3 regions of the Dehalogenimonas sp. THU2 genome follow, and region 1 is predicted to be linked to each of the others. Evidence: riboswitches for the same ligand, from Rfam matches in the RefSeq annotation. Region 1 holds a riboswitch; each other region holds the start of a gene.
The links. A riboswitch is a leader RNA that binds a small molecule or an ion and turns the genes downstream of it on or off. The one in region 1 is predicted to bind molybdenum cofactor.
Positions count from the first base shown of each region.

Region 2: another riboswitch for molybdenum cofactor. It lies ahead of ABFB09_RS04025 (hypothetical protein); the one in region 1 lies ahead of ABFB09_RS05860 (substrate-binding domain-containing protein).
Region 3: another riboswitch for molybdenum cofactor. It lies ahead of ABFB09_RS02630 (molybdopterin-dependent oxidoreductase); the one in region 1 lies ahead of ABFB09_RS05860 (substrate-binding domain-containing protein).

Region 1 is NZ_JBDLLU010000009.1:3,759-9,070, forward strand. It holds gene prfA (peptide chain release factor 1) at 1-99, shown strand, start outside; gene prmC (peptide chain release factor N(5)-glutamine methyltransferase) at 114-917, shown strand; gene ABFB09_RS05850 (electron transfer flavoprotein subunit beta/FixA family protein) at 989-1,792, shown strand; gene ABFB09_RS05855 (electron transfer flavoprotein subunit alpha/FixB family protein) at 1,859-2,836, shown strand; molybdenum cofactor riboswitch at 2,881-3,029, shown strand; gene ABFB09_RS05860 (substrate-binding domain-containing protein) at 3,107-4,024, shown strand; gene ABFB09_RS05865 (ABC transporter permease) at 4,031-4,747, shown strand; gene ABFB09_RS05870 (ABC transporter ATP-binding protein) at 4,751-5,312, shown strand, end outside.
Region 2 is NZ_JBDLLU010000005.1:86,844-92,155, forward strand. It holds gene ppsA (phosphoenolpyruvate synthase) at 1-1,570, opposite strand, end outside; gene ABFB09_RS04020 (bifunctional nuclease family protein) at 1,850-2,416, shown strand; molybdenum cofactor riboswitch at 2,720-2,861, shown strand; gene ABFB09_RS04025 (hypothetical protein) at 2,969-3,502, shown strand; gene ABFB09_RS04030 (iron ABC transporter permease) at 3,561-4,517, shown strand; gene ABFB09_RS04035 (ABC transporter ATP-binding protein) at 4,527-5,312, shown strand, end outside.
Region 3 is NZ_JBDLLU010000003.1:141,245-146,556, reverse strand. It holds gene fdhF (formate dehydrogenase subunit alpha) at 1-365, shown strand, start outside; gene acpS (holo-ACP synthase) at 362-721, shown strand; gene ABFB09_RS02635 (porin PorA family protein) at 873-1,712, opposite strand; molybdenum cofactor riboswitch at 1,893-2,029, shown strand; gene ABFB09_RS02630 (molybdopterin-dependent oxidoreductase) at 2,173-3,183, shown strand; gene wtpA (tungstate ABC transporter substrate-binding protein WtpA) at 3,206-4,273, shown strand; gene ABFB09_RS02620 (ABC transporter permease) at 4,295-5,101, shown strand; gene ABFB09_RS02615 (ATP-binding cassette domain-containing protein) at 5,088-5,312, shown strand, end outside.

The DNA of each region.
Region 1 (5,312 bases):
CACAACCTGCCCAAGATTCTTGAAGGCAACCTGGACGACATTATCGACGCTCTGGCCACAGATGAACAGGCCCGCCTGCTGCAATCATCCGGCCTATGACCCTCGGCGACATTTTGAGAGAAGCTGGAGCCCGAGTATCCGGTCCGGCCGCCGCCATCGAGGTTGAAGCCCTATTGCGCCACGTCACTGGGCTTTCGCGAGCCGGACTGTATTCCAGGCTCGATCAGATCATCGACACCGCTGCCGCCGAAGAGTACTTCGATCTCATCGAACGGCTGAAAAACGGCGAACCTTTACAATATCTAACCGGTCATATCGAGTTTTACGGCCTTGATTTCACCGTCTCTCCCGACGTGCTCATTCCCCGGCCTGAAACCGAGCTTATGGTCGAAAGAGCCCTCGATATCGCCAAGGGGTACTCAAGCCCGGTCATTGCCGATATCGGCTGCGGATCGGGCGCCGTGGCAGTGACGCTGTCCAAGCACCTGCCGGGATCGACGGTTATCGCCGTCGATATTTCTTCCGGTGTCCTTGATCTCACCCGCCGCAACGCCGCCTTTCATGGGTGTAGCAACATTGAGTTCGTAGAAAGCGACCTGCTGGAATCTCTTGGCGACCGGCGGATCGATATCATCTGCGCTAACCTGCCCTACGTTCCCGCTGTCGAGGCGCAGGGCAACCGCTTCGAGCCGCAACTGGCACTCGACGGCGGCCCCGACGGTCTGGACATCATCCGCCGCCTGGTAAGCCAGGTCGCCGGGCGGCCGAACAAACCCGGCTGGCTGCTGCTTGAATTTGGCACCGGCCAGACAACCGCGGTACAAACGATCATCGACAAGTACTTGCCCGGGAGCCGTACCGTAATCCACCGCGATTTGATACCGCTCGATCGTCTCTCGGTCACCGAACTGATTTGACCGTACCCCCGCCCCGGTGCTAAATTAATCAAGTCGTTGAGCAAGCGTTCAATATCATCGAGGAGACAACCTTGAACATCATAGTTCTCATTAAACAGATCCCCGACCCTGAGATACCGCCGGCCAGTTTCAAGATCGACGCCGCTGCCAATAAGGTGGTGCCGCCATCCGGAGTGGCCCCGGTCATCGACCCTTATTCAGAGCATGCCCTAGAGGCCGCTCTTAAGCTCAAAGACGCCAACCCCGGCAGCACCATCAAGGCAGTAAGCCTGGGCAGCGGTCTCAACAAGGAACTCCTCAAGAAAGCACTGGCCCTCGGCGCCGACGAACTCATCCTCGTCGATGACTCCGTCTTCGAGGGCAGCGACAGTGCCGGCACCGCTCACGCCCTGACCCTGGCCGTGAAGAAGATCGGGCAGTTCGATGTCATCCTTACCGGCCGTCAGGCCGCTGACTGGGACGCCGGCCAGGTCGGCTTGCTGGTCACCGGTGCGCTGGACCTGCCCGTGGTCAGCCGCGCTCGCAAAATCGATTCAGCCGGCGGCAGGCTCCGCATCGAAAGAGTAACCTCCGATGGCTACGAAGTCGTCGAAGCGCCAATCCCGGCGGTCGTCACCGTAGCGAGCGAGATCGGCAAGCTGCGCCTGCCCAACATCAGGGGCGTGCTGGCCGCCAAAAAGAAGGAACCGGCGGTTTGGAAAGCGGCGGATATCGGGACTGAAATCACCTCGACAGGTGAGGCAGGACGCAGGGTGAAACTCCTGAAACTGTATCAACCGCAACGCGAAGCCAAATGTGAGATTATTTCCGGGGATACCCCGGAAGAACAGGGCGTCAACCTCGCCCTAAAATTGCGCGAACTGAAACTGATTTAATATTTCTCAATTTTTTCGAACTAAAGGCTCGCACTGAGCGAAGCGAATGTGAGAGGGTGAAATCCCATGAACCACAACAAAGGTATCTTAATCATCATCGAAGTCAAAGACGGCACACCATCATCATCCGCCGCCGAGCTTATGGGCGCGGCTCAGGCCATCGACACCGGATCGAACGAAGGTATCGACATACTGCTCATCGGCTCCAACGTCCAATCCGCCGCCACAATTCTCGGCAGCCTCGGCGCGACCAAGGTCTTCACCGCCGAGGCCGGCGCCATCATGGACGACACCGCAGCGACCATCGTCACCCGGCTGGCCAGTGATGTAAACCCCAGGTTCATCCTGATGGTGGAGAATGATCTGGGCCGGGACCTGGCGCCTTTGCTCGCCGCCAGACTCCAAACCGCCGCGGTAACCGACATCGTTGCCGTCCGCGCCGATGGTGATGAGATCGTATTCACCCGCCCGGTCTACGGCGGCAACGCCCTGGCTGATTTCATCATCGAGACCGGACCCGGAATCGCAAGCATCCGCCCCAAGGCGTTTTCCCCGGCAACCGTCAATGAAAATCGCCAAGCCGAGATCATCGAACTGCAGCCGGCTGACTCGACGACAGCGATCCGCGTCCTTGAACAGATCAAGATCAAAGAAGAAGGCCCCCGTCTGGAAGATGCCAAGGTGGTCGTCGGCGGCGGCCGGGGATTAGGCGGGCCGGAAGGTTTTACCCAGCTTAAGGAACTGGCCGACCTGCTCGGTGGAGGTGTCGGCGCCTCCCGCCCTCCTTGCGACCAGGGCTGGTGGCCGGAGAGCGGCCAGATCGGCATCACCGGTAAGGTGATCGCCCCTGAACTATATATTGCCGTCGGCATTTCCGGTTCAAGCCAGCACCTGTCCGGTGTTTCCGGCACCAAGACCCTAGTCGCCATCAATAAAGACGCCGAGGCCAACATCTTCAAGGCGGCGGCGTACGGCGTCACCGGCGACTGGAAGAAGGTACTGCCGGCGCTTATAGGCAAGGTAAAGGAGATGACCGGGAAGTGACATCGGTTGACCGGTACTAGTACCCTGTGTTAACATAGCTCTAATTTAATATCTGTCTCCGAAGTCTTGGAACCTAAATCCTTCTCCGAAGGCCATGGTGAAAAGACCGGTGGGTGGGGCAAACCACCCCAAGGGCGATGCTGAAAACGGCGCCGCCTCCCGCGATTTGGAAAGGAGAAAAAGCCATGACTGAGACATTGTCTGGCCGCGCACCTCCTTAAAAAAGAGGTGCTTTTTTATCGGGAAAATATAATGAATAAAGGGTGTGTTATGAAAAAATTCTGGTCAAAACTGGCAGCGGTGATGTTCTCACTGATGCTGATTTCTTTTGCCGCCATCGGTTGCGGCACCGAAACCCCCAACCCCGACCCTACTGCCACGGACGATGAAGGGCTGAGTGTTCTCGACCCGAGCATCAGGTTAAGGGTCTCCACCACCACCAGTCTGTATGATACTGGCCTGTGGGCGCTTCTGGAGCCCATGTTTGAAAAAAAATATGGCGTTGAAGTTGACGTCATGTCCAACGGCACCGGTATAGCGTTGGAATTTGGTAAACGCGGAGACGTGGATATCGTTGTTGTACATTCAAAGTCACAGGAAGAAGCTTTCATCGCCGGTGGTTTCGGCACTCAGCGTTATGTTTTTGCCAGCAACTATTTTGTCATTGTTGGCCCGGCTAATGATCCTTTAGGATTGAAAGGGTTATCTCCGGAAGCGGCTTTCAAAAAACTGGCTGACTCCGGTACAGCTAAATTTGTTTCCCGTGGTGACAATTCCGGTACTCACGCCAAAGAAAAGGCTATCTGGGCGGCTGCCGGCTTTAACTACGAGACAGTTCGTACTTCTGGCTCATGGTACATTGACGCCTCAGGCGGCATGGGTGCAACACTCCTCAAAGCCAAAGAGTTCGGAGCTTATACTATAGCTGATATCGGCACCTTCCTGGCGTACAAAGCCGATACCGGCTTGACCATAGCCGTTGACCAGGGGGCCATCCTCTTAAACGTGTATGCGGCCATTCCGGTTAACCCGGCGAATGTCCCCGGCGTTCGTAACGCTGAGGCAGCCAAGATCATGGCTGAGTGGTTGATGTCTAAGGAAATACAGGATATCATTGGACAGTACGGCGTTAAAGATTATGGCGCCCCACTATTCAACCCAACCTATGGCGTAGAACCGACAAGTTAGGATAAATTGGACGCAATTTGGCAAGGCTTGCAAAAGGCTGTTGAGCTGATCATATCGCTTGACTCTGAAGTTTTCGAGATTTCCTGGCGGTCGCTGAGCATATCAGCGACCGCCAGCGTAGTTGCGGCATCCATTGCGTTACCCTTGGGAGCCCTTATCTTTCACTCCACTTTCCGTGGAAAAAGGGCTCTCATCAGTTTCATCAATACCCTGTTCAGCCTGCCGACAGTTCTCGTCGGCCTGCTGGTCTTTATGCTGTTTTCCCGCGCCGGGCCGCTGGGTGAATTCGGTCTGTTGTTCACTCCCACCATCATGATTATCGGTCAGGCATTACTGGTAACTCCGCTAATGCTTGGCTTGGTAATCTCCGCTCATTCCGGTATTGACCGCCAGGCCAAGGAAACGGCCGTAGCGCTGGGAGCCAGTCGCTGGCAGATGGGTGTGATGATGATCAAAGAGGCCCGGTTTGCTATATTTACCGCCTTTATCCTGGGGTTCGGCCGCGCCATTTCCGAAGTTGGTTTGGCGTTGATGATCGGCGGTAACATCAGCGGATACACACGTGTATTAACCACTGCCATCTCTCTGGAAACCGGACGTGGCGATATTGAACTGTCTATTGCCTTAGGTATAATTCTGTTGGCGATTGCCCTTATCATCAATTTCGGGCTTGGCTGGCTTCAGCAACGAGAAATTCATATGATCAAAAGAGTGGAAGAATAGTCCATGTCTATTCTGCAGACCCACAATTTATCCCGACGATACAACCAGACTGAAGTCTTGAAAAACGTTATTCTAGACATTTCAATGGGAGAAACTTTAGCCGTCATCGGCCCTTCCGGAGCGGGTAAGAGTACACTGATCCGCCTTCTGGATCTGCTGGAATCGCCTTCATCCGGTAGTATCACACTGTTCAACCAAACCGTGAGTAACAAAACTGATCGTTTGCCTTTGCGCCGGCGTATGGCCTTTGTCCACCAGAAACCGCTGGTGTTCTCCACCAGCGTCTTTGAGAACGTGGCTCAGCCGTTGCGCTGGCGAGGAATGAAAAATACCTTCATTGAAGAACGGGTAACCGATGCCCTGGCGCTGGTGAAGATGGACAGCTATGCCGGCCGTCATGCCAAAACTCTTTCCGGTGGCGAAACCCAGCGCGTCGCTCTGGCGCGGGCACTTGTAACCCACCCGGAAATAATATTTCTGGATGAACCGACTGCTAACCTTGATCCCCTAGCCACCACTATGGTTGAGGAGCTGATTTCCAGTGTAATTCAAGCGCGCAACCTGA
Region 2 (5,312 bases), on a different contig from region 1:
CATCGTAGAGCTTCTGGATGAATTCTTCCTGCCGGCCAGTTTCCACCATGAAGTTGGGGTGCTTGCCGATGGCGCTGACGATGAATTCGGCTCGGAGGAGACCGACACCGTCGACGTTGCGGGCGGCGACCAGGTCAGCCAGTTCCGGCTGTGCCAGGTTGACATAAACTCTGGTCTTAGTCTTGATGGCGTCGCGGACCATGCTGACGACCGAGGAGGTCTGGATGCGGCGGGTCACCTTGCCGTCGTAAACCTTGCCGTGGGCGCCGTCGACGGTGATGATCTGGCCGGTTTTAAGCAGGGAGGTGGCCTCGCCGGTGCCGACGACACAGGGGATTCCCAGTTCGCGGCTGACGATGGCGGCGTGGGAGGTGCGGCCGCCGCGGTTGGTGACGATAGCTGCCGCCCGTTTCATGGCGGGTACGAAATCCGGGGTGGTCATCTCCGCCACCAGGATATCGCCGGTGAAGACCTGGTCGATGTTGGCGGGGTCCAGGATGATCTTGACCGGACCGGAAGCCAAGCCGGGGGAAGCGGCGGCGCCGGACAGCAGGATCGGGCGCTTGATCTCCGGTTCCATCTCGGTGCTTTCCTTGATGGCGGTGACGGGGCGGGACTGGACGATGAAAATATCGCCGTTCTCCTTGGCCCACTCGATGTCCTGCGGTACGCCGTAATGTTTCTCGATATGAATGGCCAGTTCCGCCAGCTTGATGACGTCATCGTCCGAAAGCTTCTGCTGCTCCTGTCTGGCGGCGGGAACGCCCTGCCAGTAGTTGGAGCCCTCGGCGCCGGCCTCAATATTACCGGTGTTACGCACCAGCCGCCGGTCCTGGTGGCTGATTCGGCGCGAAACAATGGAAGGACCTTCTTTGTCGATGATGAAAAGATCGGGCGTGATTTCACCCGATACCAGCCCTTCACCCAGACCGTAGATGGCCTCGATGACGATCTTGGAGGGGTCGTTGGTGATGGGTTCGATGGTGAAGACGACGCCGGAAGTCACCGATTGCACCATGCGCTGCACGGGCACGGCGATGCCGACCTGGAAATGATCGAAGCGCTGTTCAACGCGGTAATATACGGCGCGGGGCTCGAAAAGCGAGGCCCAGCATTTCTGGACCGCCGCCACCACGGCGTCTCCGCCTTCTATGTTCAAATAGGTGCTCTGCTGGCCGGCAAAGGAGGCTTCCGGCAGATCTTCCGCCGTGGCCGAGGATCTGACCGCCACCAGTCCCTCACCGAGGGTGGCATAAGCTTCCTTGATCTTCCCCGCCAGGTCCGGCGGCAGGGGCGTGTCCATGATAAGCTGTTTGACCGCGCCGGCGGCGGCGGTCAGGGCTTTGGAGTCTTCCACGTCCAGGTTTTCCAGCGCTGATTTGATCCGGGGTTGCAACTCGGAAGCAGCGATAAAATCATAATACGCGTTGGCTGTTACGATAAAGCCAGGAGGAACCGGAATCTTTGCGGCGGTCATTTCGCCCAGATTGGCGCCTTTACCACCGACTATGGGAATGTCATTCTTGGTTACCTGGTTGAACCAGACAATCGCCTCCGGCGTCTTCTGCATTCCTCTTGTCTCCTTCCAGACAGCTAGATGTTTTCTGGGTACGCACCTGAATCAGGGTATGACGCTTTTCTTGGAAACTCCGGTAGACCTTTTATCGGCAAAGGCTAACTATTCTACTATAAACCGGACTCATTGTGAAGAGCCTTGCTAATCCCCGCGGAAATATTCTACCACGGCTGGGCGTCAACACGTGTTTACTTCATTGACACCCCATGACCATAAAGGTAGAATTGGGCAGGTTTAACAAGGCTAACCGCGCATTGGAGGCTCCCGAAAATAATGATAGAAATGACCATTGAGAGCATACGTGTCAGCCTGGTGAATTATCAGCGGGTGGTCATGCTCAAAGAAAAAAATACCCTGCGTTATCTGCCGATCTGGATCGGTTCCGCCGAGGCGCAGGCCATCGCCATCCGGCTGCAGGAAGGCATTCAGGTGCAGCGGCCGATGACCCACGACCTCCTGGCGACGACCATCGAGGTGCTGGGCGCCAAGGTGGAGCACGTTATCGTCAACGACCTCAAGAACGATACCTTCTACGCCAAGATACTGCTCAACTTCGGCGGCAACCAGCTTGAGATAGATTCCCGGCCCTCCGACGCGCTGGCGCTGGCGGTCAGGGTGGACGTGCCCATCTACGCCGACGAATCGGTGCTGGACAAGGCAGGCATCGTCCTGGAACGCGAGAGCGAAGGCGGCGCCGATGCGCTGGAAGCTATCGATGGCACCGCCGACGTTTCCGAAAAGCGCAAAAAAGCCAGCGAGGACGAGATCAAGAAGATGAGCGCCTTCCGCGATTTCATCGACAACCTCGACCTTGAGGATTTCGACAAGCGGAAATCGTAGGGGTTAAAACGGCAGACCGAAGAGGGCGCTTTCAAGCGCCCTCTTTTTTTACGGTATTCACGGGGAAACTGGCAAGCAGATTATGGCGGCTTTGAGATCGTTTCGCCGGAGGCTCACGATGACGGTTTGTTTTATCGTTGATTCCGTCATGGAACCAGGGCTGGTGGCTATGAGATTGCCACGTCGCTTCGCTCCTCGCAGTGACGGTTAAATAATGTCTGTTTGAATTTGACTTCGCTCTACGTCTATGGCAAAATCTGGTACTATATCGGGCAGTACTAATCGGCATCGACCGAAAATTAACAATTTTATAATCTCCGAATTTGCACTGACCTAAAACAGATGTCACGGGGTGCAAACGGTGTCCTGACTCCGTCAGGACCGAGGGTACAGATGGAAACGCCTGTGCCTCCCATTATTGGAAAGGGGAAATTATGTTTAAATAATATATATTTTAGAGTGCTCTCTTTTTGGGGCACTCTTTTTTTATTTTCTCCGGTACCGTTTACCCCTGAAGAATCGAACGAAAATAATAACGATGCGAGGACGTTGATGAAAACCAGAATGGTATTGCTGCTGATGGCAGCCTTAATGACTTTGAGCGTTGCCGGGTGCGGCGATGCGGAAGCGATTACTCCGCCTCAGACAACCGCGCCGGCGCAAACAACAGCGCCGCCACTGACCACCCAGGAGCCCCAGGTACAATGGAGCGTAAACGTCCAGGTGATCGGTAAAACACCGGTTACGATCACCCATGAGGACGCCGCAAAGATCGGTCCGGTAGATATCGTCGCCGCCATCAAAGATGGGAATAATGTCCTGCCGGCACACACCTTCAAATGTATCCTGCTCGTCGACCTGCTGGAATACATCGGGTTGAAAACGTTCACAGTTATTACCATCGAGAGTGCCGGCGTCACTGTGGAAATTACTCCGGACAGGATCGATGCCGCTGCCGCAGGGTTTGCCTGGATGGTTGACGGGGAAGCGTTGAATGCCAGCACCGGATTGGTCAAGTGGGTGAATCACAACCGAGGGCCGAAACACTGGGCTGACAATGTGACGCTGATCACCGTCATTGAGTAAATTCAACTTCAAAAAGCCGGGTTTATTCGCCCTGCTGATTATCGGGCCGCTTTTGATTATGCTGGTATCGCTTTTTATCGGCCGGTACCCTTTGTCGGTGTCAGAAGTGCTTCAAGCTCTGGCTTTCCAACTGGGTCTGGGGAATGCCGATGTCCCGGCCACGCATATCAACGTGGTCTGGGACATCCGGCTGCCCCGAGCAATTTTAGGGGCGGCGGTAGGCGCCAGCCTGGCGGTCAGCGGCGCGTCCTTCCAAGGCATGTTCCGCAATCCGCTGGTAAGCTCCAACATCCTGGGGGTATCTTCAGGCGCGGGTTTCGGCGCCGCCCTGGCTATAATCTTGTTTCAGGGTCAGGCGGTATATATTTATTTGTTTGCCTTCGCCTTCGGCCTGCTGGCGGTCGTGCTCAGTTACATGATCGGTGTGACCTATAAAATCGCACCCACCATAATGCTGGTACTCGGCGGCGTGGTGGTGTCATCCATATTTGCTTCCCTGATTTCGCTCCTGAAATATCTGGCTGATCCCTATGACCAACTGCCGAGTATCGTTTTTTGGTTGATGGGCAGTCTGGCAACCGCACAATTCTCGGATATTCTGATCTCTGCCATACCGATGGCGGTCGGGGTTTTAGGGTTGCTTCTAATGAGATGGCGGCTGAATGTCCTGTCCATGGGGGATGTGGAAGCCAGGGCGCTGGGGGTTAATGTCATGATTTCCAAGAGCCTGGCCATTTTTTTCGCCACTATTGCTACAGCGGGAGCAGTCAGCGTCAGCGGGATTATCGGCTGGGTGGGACTGGTGATTCCCCATATCGGCAGAATGCTGGTCGGCACCAATCACAACCTGTTGATTCCCGTTTCCCTGTCGCTAGGCGCCATGTACCTGGTGCTGATAGATAATATCGCCCGGACACTTACCGGGGCGGAAATCCCCCTGGGAATTTTAACTTCTCTCATCGGCGGTCCGTTTTTCATCTATTTGATCAAGCGAACCAAGGCAAGGGGATGGTAACCATCCGTCATGATTAACGTCACCAATGCTTCATTTTCATACGGTAAGGGTGACGTGTTCCGGGACGTCAATCTACAGGTCAACCGCGGTGAGATCTATTGCCTTCTGGGGCCGAACGGCTGCGGCAAATCCACGCTGATATTATGCATACTCGGCGTCCTGAAAACAGCCAACGGCAGCGTTTCACTGGATGGTCAGGACATCCGCGATCTAAAGCCCCGGGATATCGCACGGTTGGCGGCCTATATACCCCAGGTACACGAGAAACCGTTCCCATATAAGGTTATCGATGTCGTCCTCATGGGTAGAACAGCCTACAGCGGCACTTTTTCGCCGCCGTCAGCCCAGGACCGGATAATCGCTGAAGAAGCGTTGGCAAAGGCCGGTATCGCCCAATTCGCCGAACGCCCTTACACCCAACTTAGCGGCGGCGAGACGCAATTGGTGATAGTAGCAAGGGCGCTGGCCCAGCAGACACCAATACTGGTCCTGGACGAGCCGACCTCCCACCTTGATTTCCACAATGAATTATATTTTCTGCAGTCCATTGTCAGACTGGTTCAGGAGTCCAACCTGACAGTGGTCATGGCCACCCACTCGCCCAACCATGCTTTTTACTTTGAGGGCTCCGGGATCAACACCAGGGTTGGGTTGATGAATCATCAAATAATCGCAGTTCAGGGCAGCCCGTCCGCCGCTCTTACTGAAGAAAATATGGCAAAAACCTTCAACATCCGATCCAAAGTCGTTTGTTACCAATGGGAAGGTGTTGATTTGAAACAGATCATACCTCTT
Region 3 (5,312 bases), on a different contig from region 1:
ATCCCTTCATCCTGACCACCGGCCGCAGCCCGTATCACTTCCACACCGGCACCATGACGCGCCGGGTCGGGGGACTCAAGGTGCTGCAATCGCAGGAGACACTAGAAATCGCATCGAGCGACGCTGACCGTCTGGGTATCGCTGACGGTGAGAATGTCACGGTCACTTCCCGCCGCGGCTCGGTAACTGCCGTGGCCCGGGTCAGCGGGCGGCTGGCACCGGGAGTAGTCTTCATGACCTTCCATTTCCCGGAAACAGCCACCAATATCCTGACCAGCCCGGCTTTTGACCCGGTAGCCCGGATACCGGAGCTGAAAGTAGCTGCCATCAGGCTGGAAAAAGCCCCCTGCGAGGCGCCCGTATGAACCAGTACCTTGGCGTGGATATTATCGAAATATCGCGCATCGAAACCGCCATATCCCGCTGGGGCGAGAACTTTCTGGCCCGGGTTTTCACCGATGCCGAAGTGTCACTCTACCGCAGCAAATTACCGTCCCTGGCCGCCCGTTTCGCCGCCAAGGAAGCGGTGGTCAAGGCGCTGGGTTGCAAGGAATTGATTTACCGTGATATCGAAGTGATCGCTGAACCAGGCCAACGCCCGGAGATCAGGCTTTACGGGCGGGCAAAATCGATTGCCTCAGAACTTGGCATCACCAGCCTCGCCGTCAGCCTGTCTCACAGCCGGGACTATGCCGTGGCAGTGGTGTCGGCGCTGGGTTAGCGTACTTTCCCATCTTCCTCTCCCTTGAGGCCTGCCCTGAGCCTGTCGAAGGGGGAGAGGAATTAAAGGTGAGGGTGTAACTAACTTCCATTAAAAAAGGGAGGCTCCTTCGAGCCTCCCTTTCGTATTCTATTCCAAAGTGTTCTGGGACTTAGCTTTTCCTGGTGACCCCGATCACAAGCAGTACCAAACCTAACCCGATAGCACCCCAGAACGCATAAACGCTCGCCACAAGGATCAGGTTGCGGTTGGCCGCACCTTCTTCCGCCGCGTCTTCGACAGTGTCATCGGTAAAAGTGATTTCGTTGATCAACACCGGGATCGAGGTAGTCGGAGCTACCTGCATATTGATGGTAGTCTTGCTGGTGGTAAAGACCGGTGTGCCGCTGATAGGTTCAACCGATATGATGGTGAACACGTCCACCGTCTGGGGCGCTCCGTTGGCGGCGGCGGGGTAGGCGTTACCTTTACTGTCGATGTTGAAGGTATATACTTTGACGCCCTGAATCGTCTCTTCACGAACAAAGGTCGCCGGTAATGCACTTCCTGTTGTCGCCGACCAGACCTGGTAGGTCTCCTGTTGGACGTCGGCCGGGAAGGTGAACTGGCCGCTGCGTGACTTATCGCCGCCCGTTACGTTCTCTCGGGTCGAACGGTCCACGGCGTACGTTTCAGTCGAATCTAGCGCGGCCAGAGCCGGGTTGATCGCTGATAACGGGGCACCTGAGGTCGCTTCAGTGAATTTAATGACCTGCTGAATAATAAGCGCGCCGGCATCGTTAACACCCGTCGCATCCAGGGTCCGCTCCATCTTGGTATTGATAGGCACCAGAGAACCGGTCGACGGATTGAACACCTGCACCGTGCCTTCAAAACGGTATTCCGCTGTGTAATCCTCCGGAAGTTTGGCCATGCCGGGGAAGATGAAATACAACCAGACCAGGGCAAAGGCGATGAGGACGATTCCGAGTGACGTCAGTACGCGCCGCATTTGGACCCCTTTCATTCTCTCGCAGGTTGAATACCTGTTCAAGTATTTTTATTGATGACCATCATAGGAGCAAAATGTACCATTGTCAATAGATTGAATGAACTACCAATCAGTTATTGACACCAAAGCCTTTTGACATCTAAGAAACGCGCTGTTATAATCCCCTTCAACTCCGCCGAAATGGCGGTAACTCTTCGAGTTCCGACGACCTAAAACAAATGTCATGGTTGCGGAACCGGTGAGCTGCAAAGCTCCGAGGGTACAGGTGGAAACACCGGTGCCTCCCGTATTTGGAAAGAGGAGAGCCAGTGAAAGTTTGGTATTGCACCTGAAGAGACGCTTGATTCTATAAGTGTCTCTTTTTTTCATTTCATTGGTATGGCTGCATAGCTATCCCTTCTCCATTTAACGAAGAGTTACCTCCGTCAAGGCGCGCAGTAGAAGATTCTCAGGAGGTTCTATGCGTACCTGGCTCAGGAAACTCAAGCCCCTTATCATCGTTGCCACCACACTGGCTCTGCTCATGGCTATCGCGGGCGGTTGCACTCCGAAGGAAGCAACTCCGACCGTCGATGACTCCCCGTTGGTCCTGACACTGGTCAACGGCACCCAGACCAAGGAATTGACCTTCAACCAGCTCAAGGCACTAAGCGCCAAAGATGGACAGGCTGGCCTTATGAACTCCACCGGCCGCATCATCGCTCCCCAGGGATTCAAGGGCGTATCCATCGCCGACCTGCTCAGCCAGATCGGTGGCATCACCGAAGCTAACGCCGTACGCGTGGAAGCCAAGGACGGCTACACCATGACGCTGTCCCACCGTCAGATCACGGAAGGCTACTTCACCGCCTTCGACGTGGCCAGCGGTAATGAACTTTCCAATCCCCCGCCCCTGATCCCCATCATCGCTTACGAACAGTCAGGCAATGAAATCCCGGATTCCGACGGCCCCCTTCGCATGGTCATCCTAGCTAATGATACCACCGTCACCGAAGGCCACTGGTGGGTCAAATGGGTCACCAAGATCGAGATTATCGAGGCGGCCGCCACCTGGACCCTCATGTTGGAAGGTGGCATCACCGAAGAGATGGATTACGCCACTTTCGAATCCGGCGCTACCCCCGGCTGCCACGGCGCGGAATGGACCGACCCGGATGGCAACGTCTGGCAGGGTATCCCCCTGTGGCGCCTGCTGGGCTGGGTCGACGACGGCCAGAAGCACCAGCGCGATATCGCCTTCAACGACGACCTGGCGAATGCCGGATACCAGATCCAGGTTACCGCATCCGACGGTTTCTCCCGGACCATCTCCTCCGAACTGGTAAAGCGCAATGACAAGATAATCGTCGCTTTCAAGATGAACGGTGAAATGTTGTCAGAAGCCTTCTTCCCGCTGCGACTGGTCGGCGAAGGCCTAACCAAAGGCCAGATGGTCAGTCTGATTGTATCGATCAAGATCATCTTCCCATAATGTTTACCCCGGAGAGAGCGGAATGAAGCGGATCGGACTGTTGTTGGCAGGTCTCCTGGTAGCGTCGTGTACCCTCCCGGCGTCTACCGGTTGCAGCGGCGAGCAAACTAGTACGAAGCTGGTAGTTTTTGAAGCCGGCAGTCTGCTGGTGCCCTTCGAGGCTATTGAAAAAGCCTTTGAGAGCAAATATCCCCATATCGATGTCCTCATGGAAGGCCATGGCAGCATCCAGGTGATACGCCATGTCACCGAGATTCATGACGACATCGATGTGGTGGCTGTGGCGGACTATTCGCTCATTCCGCTCCTCATGTATCCCACACTATTGCCGAACACCACCGAGTCCTACGCCGATTGGACGATCCAGTTCGCCGGCAACCGGCTCGGCATCGCTTATACAGATGACAGTCTTTACAGCGATGAGATTGACGCCGGCAACTGGTTCGAGATATTGAACCGGGAAGAGGTCCGGCTGGGTTTGGCCGACCCCCGGCTGGATGCGGTGGGTTACCGTACACTGATGATTGCCCAACTCGCGGAAGCTTACTACGACGACAACACCATCTTCGAGAATCTCTTCACCTTCAACCTCACCGGGCCGGTACGCTCGCTGGATGAAGGGAACGGTTTTAACATCGTCGTTCCGGAACTCATCGAGGCGCGGACCCGGCATATCGCCCTGAGGGGTTTCTCTGTCCAGTTGCTGTCCCTGCTCGAGGCGGGCCAAATCGATTACGCCTTCGAGTACGAGAGCGTAGCCGAACAGCATGGCTTGAATTTCCTGGCGCTGCCGCCGGAGATCGACTTCAGCCGTGAAGAGTTCCAGGATTTGTATTCCACGGTTAAAGTCACCCTGGACTTCCGGCGCTTCGCCTCTGTCACCCCCGTTTTCCTCGGCGAACCCATCTTCTACGGTATTACCATCCCCGCCTCCGCCTCCCACCCGGATGAAGCGGCGCTGTTCATCGAATTCCTGTTGAGCGCGGAAGGGCAGGCCATCATGAACGAGCACTCACACCCCCCTCTCATACCCCCGCGCTGTGACAACCCGGCCTCCCTGCCGGACGATTTGAAAAACCTGTTCAGGTAATCCGATGGTCCACCCGAATTGATGGCTAAGAGTCGAAGACGCCCAAAGAATTCGTGGCTGCCGGTGGTATTTTCCTTGCTGGGGGCGACCCTGGTCCTTTTCATCGTCCTGCCGCTGGGCCGACTGATCTTCTCCGCTGAGACCGGACGGCTGTTGGAGACACTGACCGACAGCGTGGTCATGAGTTCCATCGGCCTGACTATCCTGGCCGCCCTGGCGGCTACGGCGATCGGTTTGGTTTTGGGCGTGCCCCTGGCCTACCTGTTAGCCCACTACCGGTTCCCCGGTAAACGGCTGCTGGAAGGGGTGGTCAACCTGCCGGTAGTCATTCCCCATTCCGCTGCCGGCATCGCTCTTCTCTTCGTCTTCGGCCGCAGTTTCTGGGTCGGCCAGAGATTCGAGGATGTTGGCATCGAATTCGTCGATTCCATAGCCGGGATCATCATCGCCATGCTCTTCGTCAGCGTGCCGTTCCTGTTGAACGCCGCCCGCGATGGCTTCAGCCGCATTGATGACCGGCTGATCGGCGTCGCCCGGACTCTGGGCGCCTCCCCCTCTCAGGCTTTCATCCAGGTCGCCCTGCCGCTGGCCCGGCGCAACATTTTAAGCGGCGGCCTTATGATGTGGGCTCGGAGCATGAGCGAGTTCGGCGCCGTCATTATCCTGGCCTATCATCCCATGATCGCGCCGGTCCTGGTGTATGAACGATTTCAGACCCAGGGTCTGGCGGCCACCGTTCCCATTGCCGCGCTGCTGGTCATCATCTCGCTGATCATTTTCATCGGCATCAGGCTGCTGCTGAGCCGGGGGGCAAATGCTGGTTATTGAGGACCTGTCGGTCAACGCCGGCGCCTTTAAACTAAGAGAGATCAATCTGGAGATCAAGACCGGAGAGTACCTGGTGCTGCTTGGTCCTACCGGTTCCGGCAAGACGGTACTGCTGGAAACTATTGCCGGACTGCGCCGCCCGGAGCGAGGCACCATTCGGCGCGACGGTACCAATCTGTGTGGCCTGAATCCGGAGGAGCGGGGACTGTCT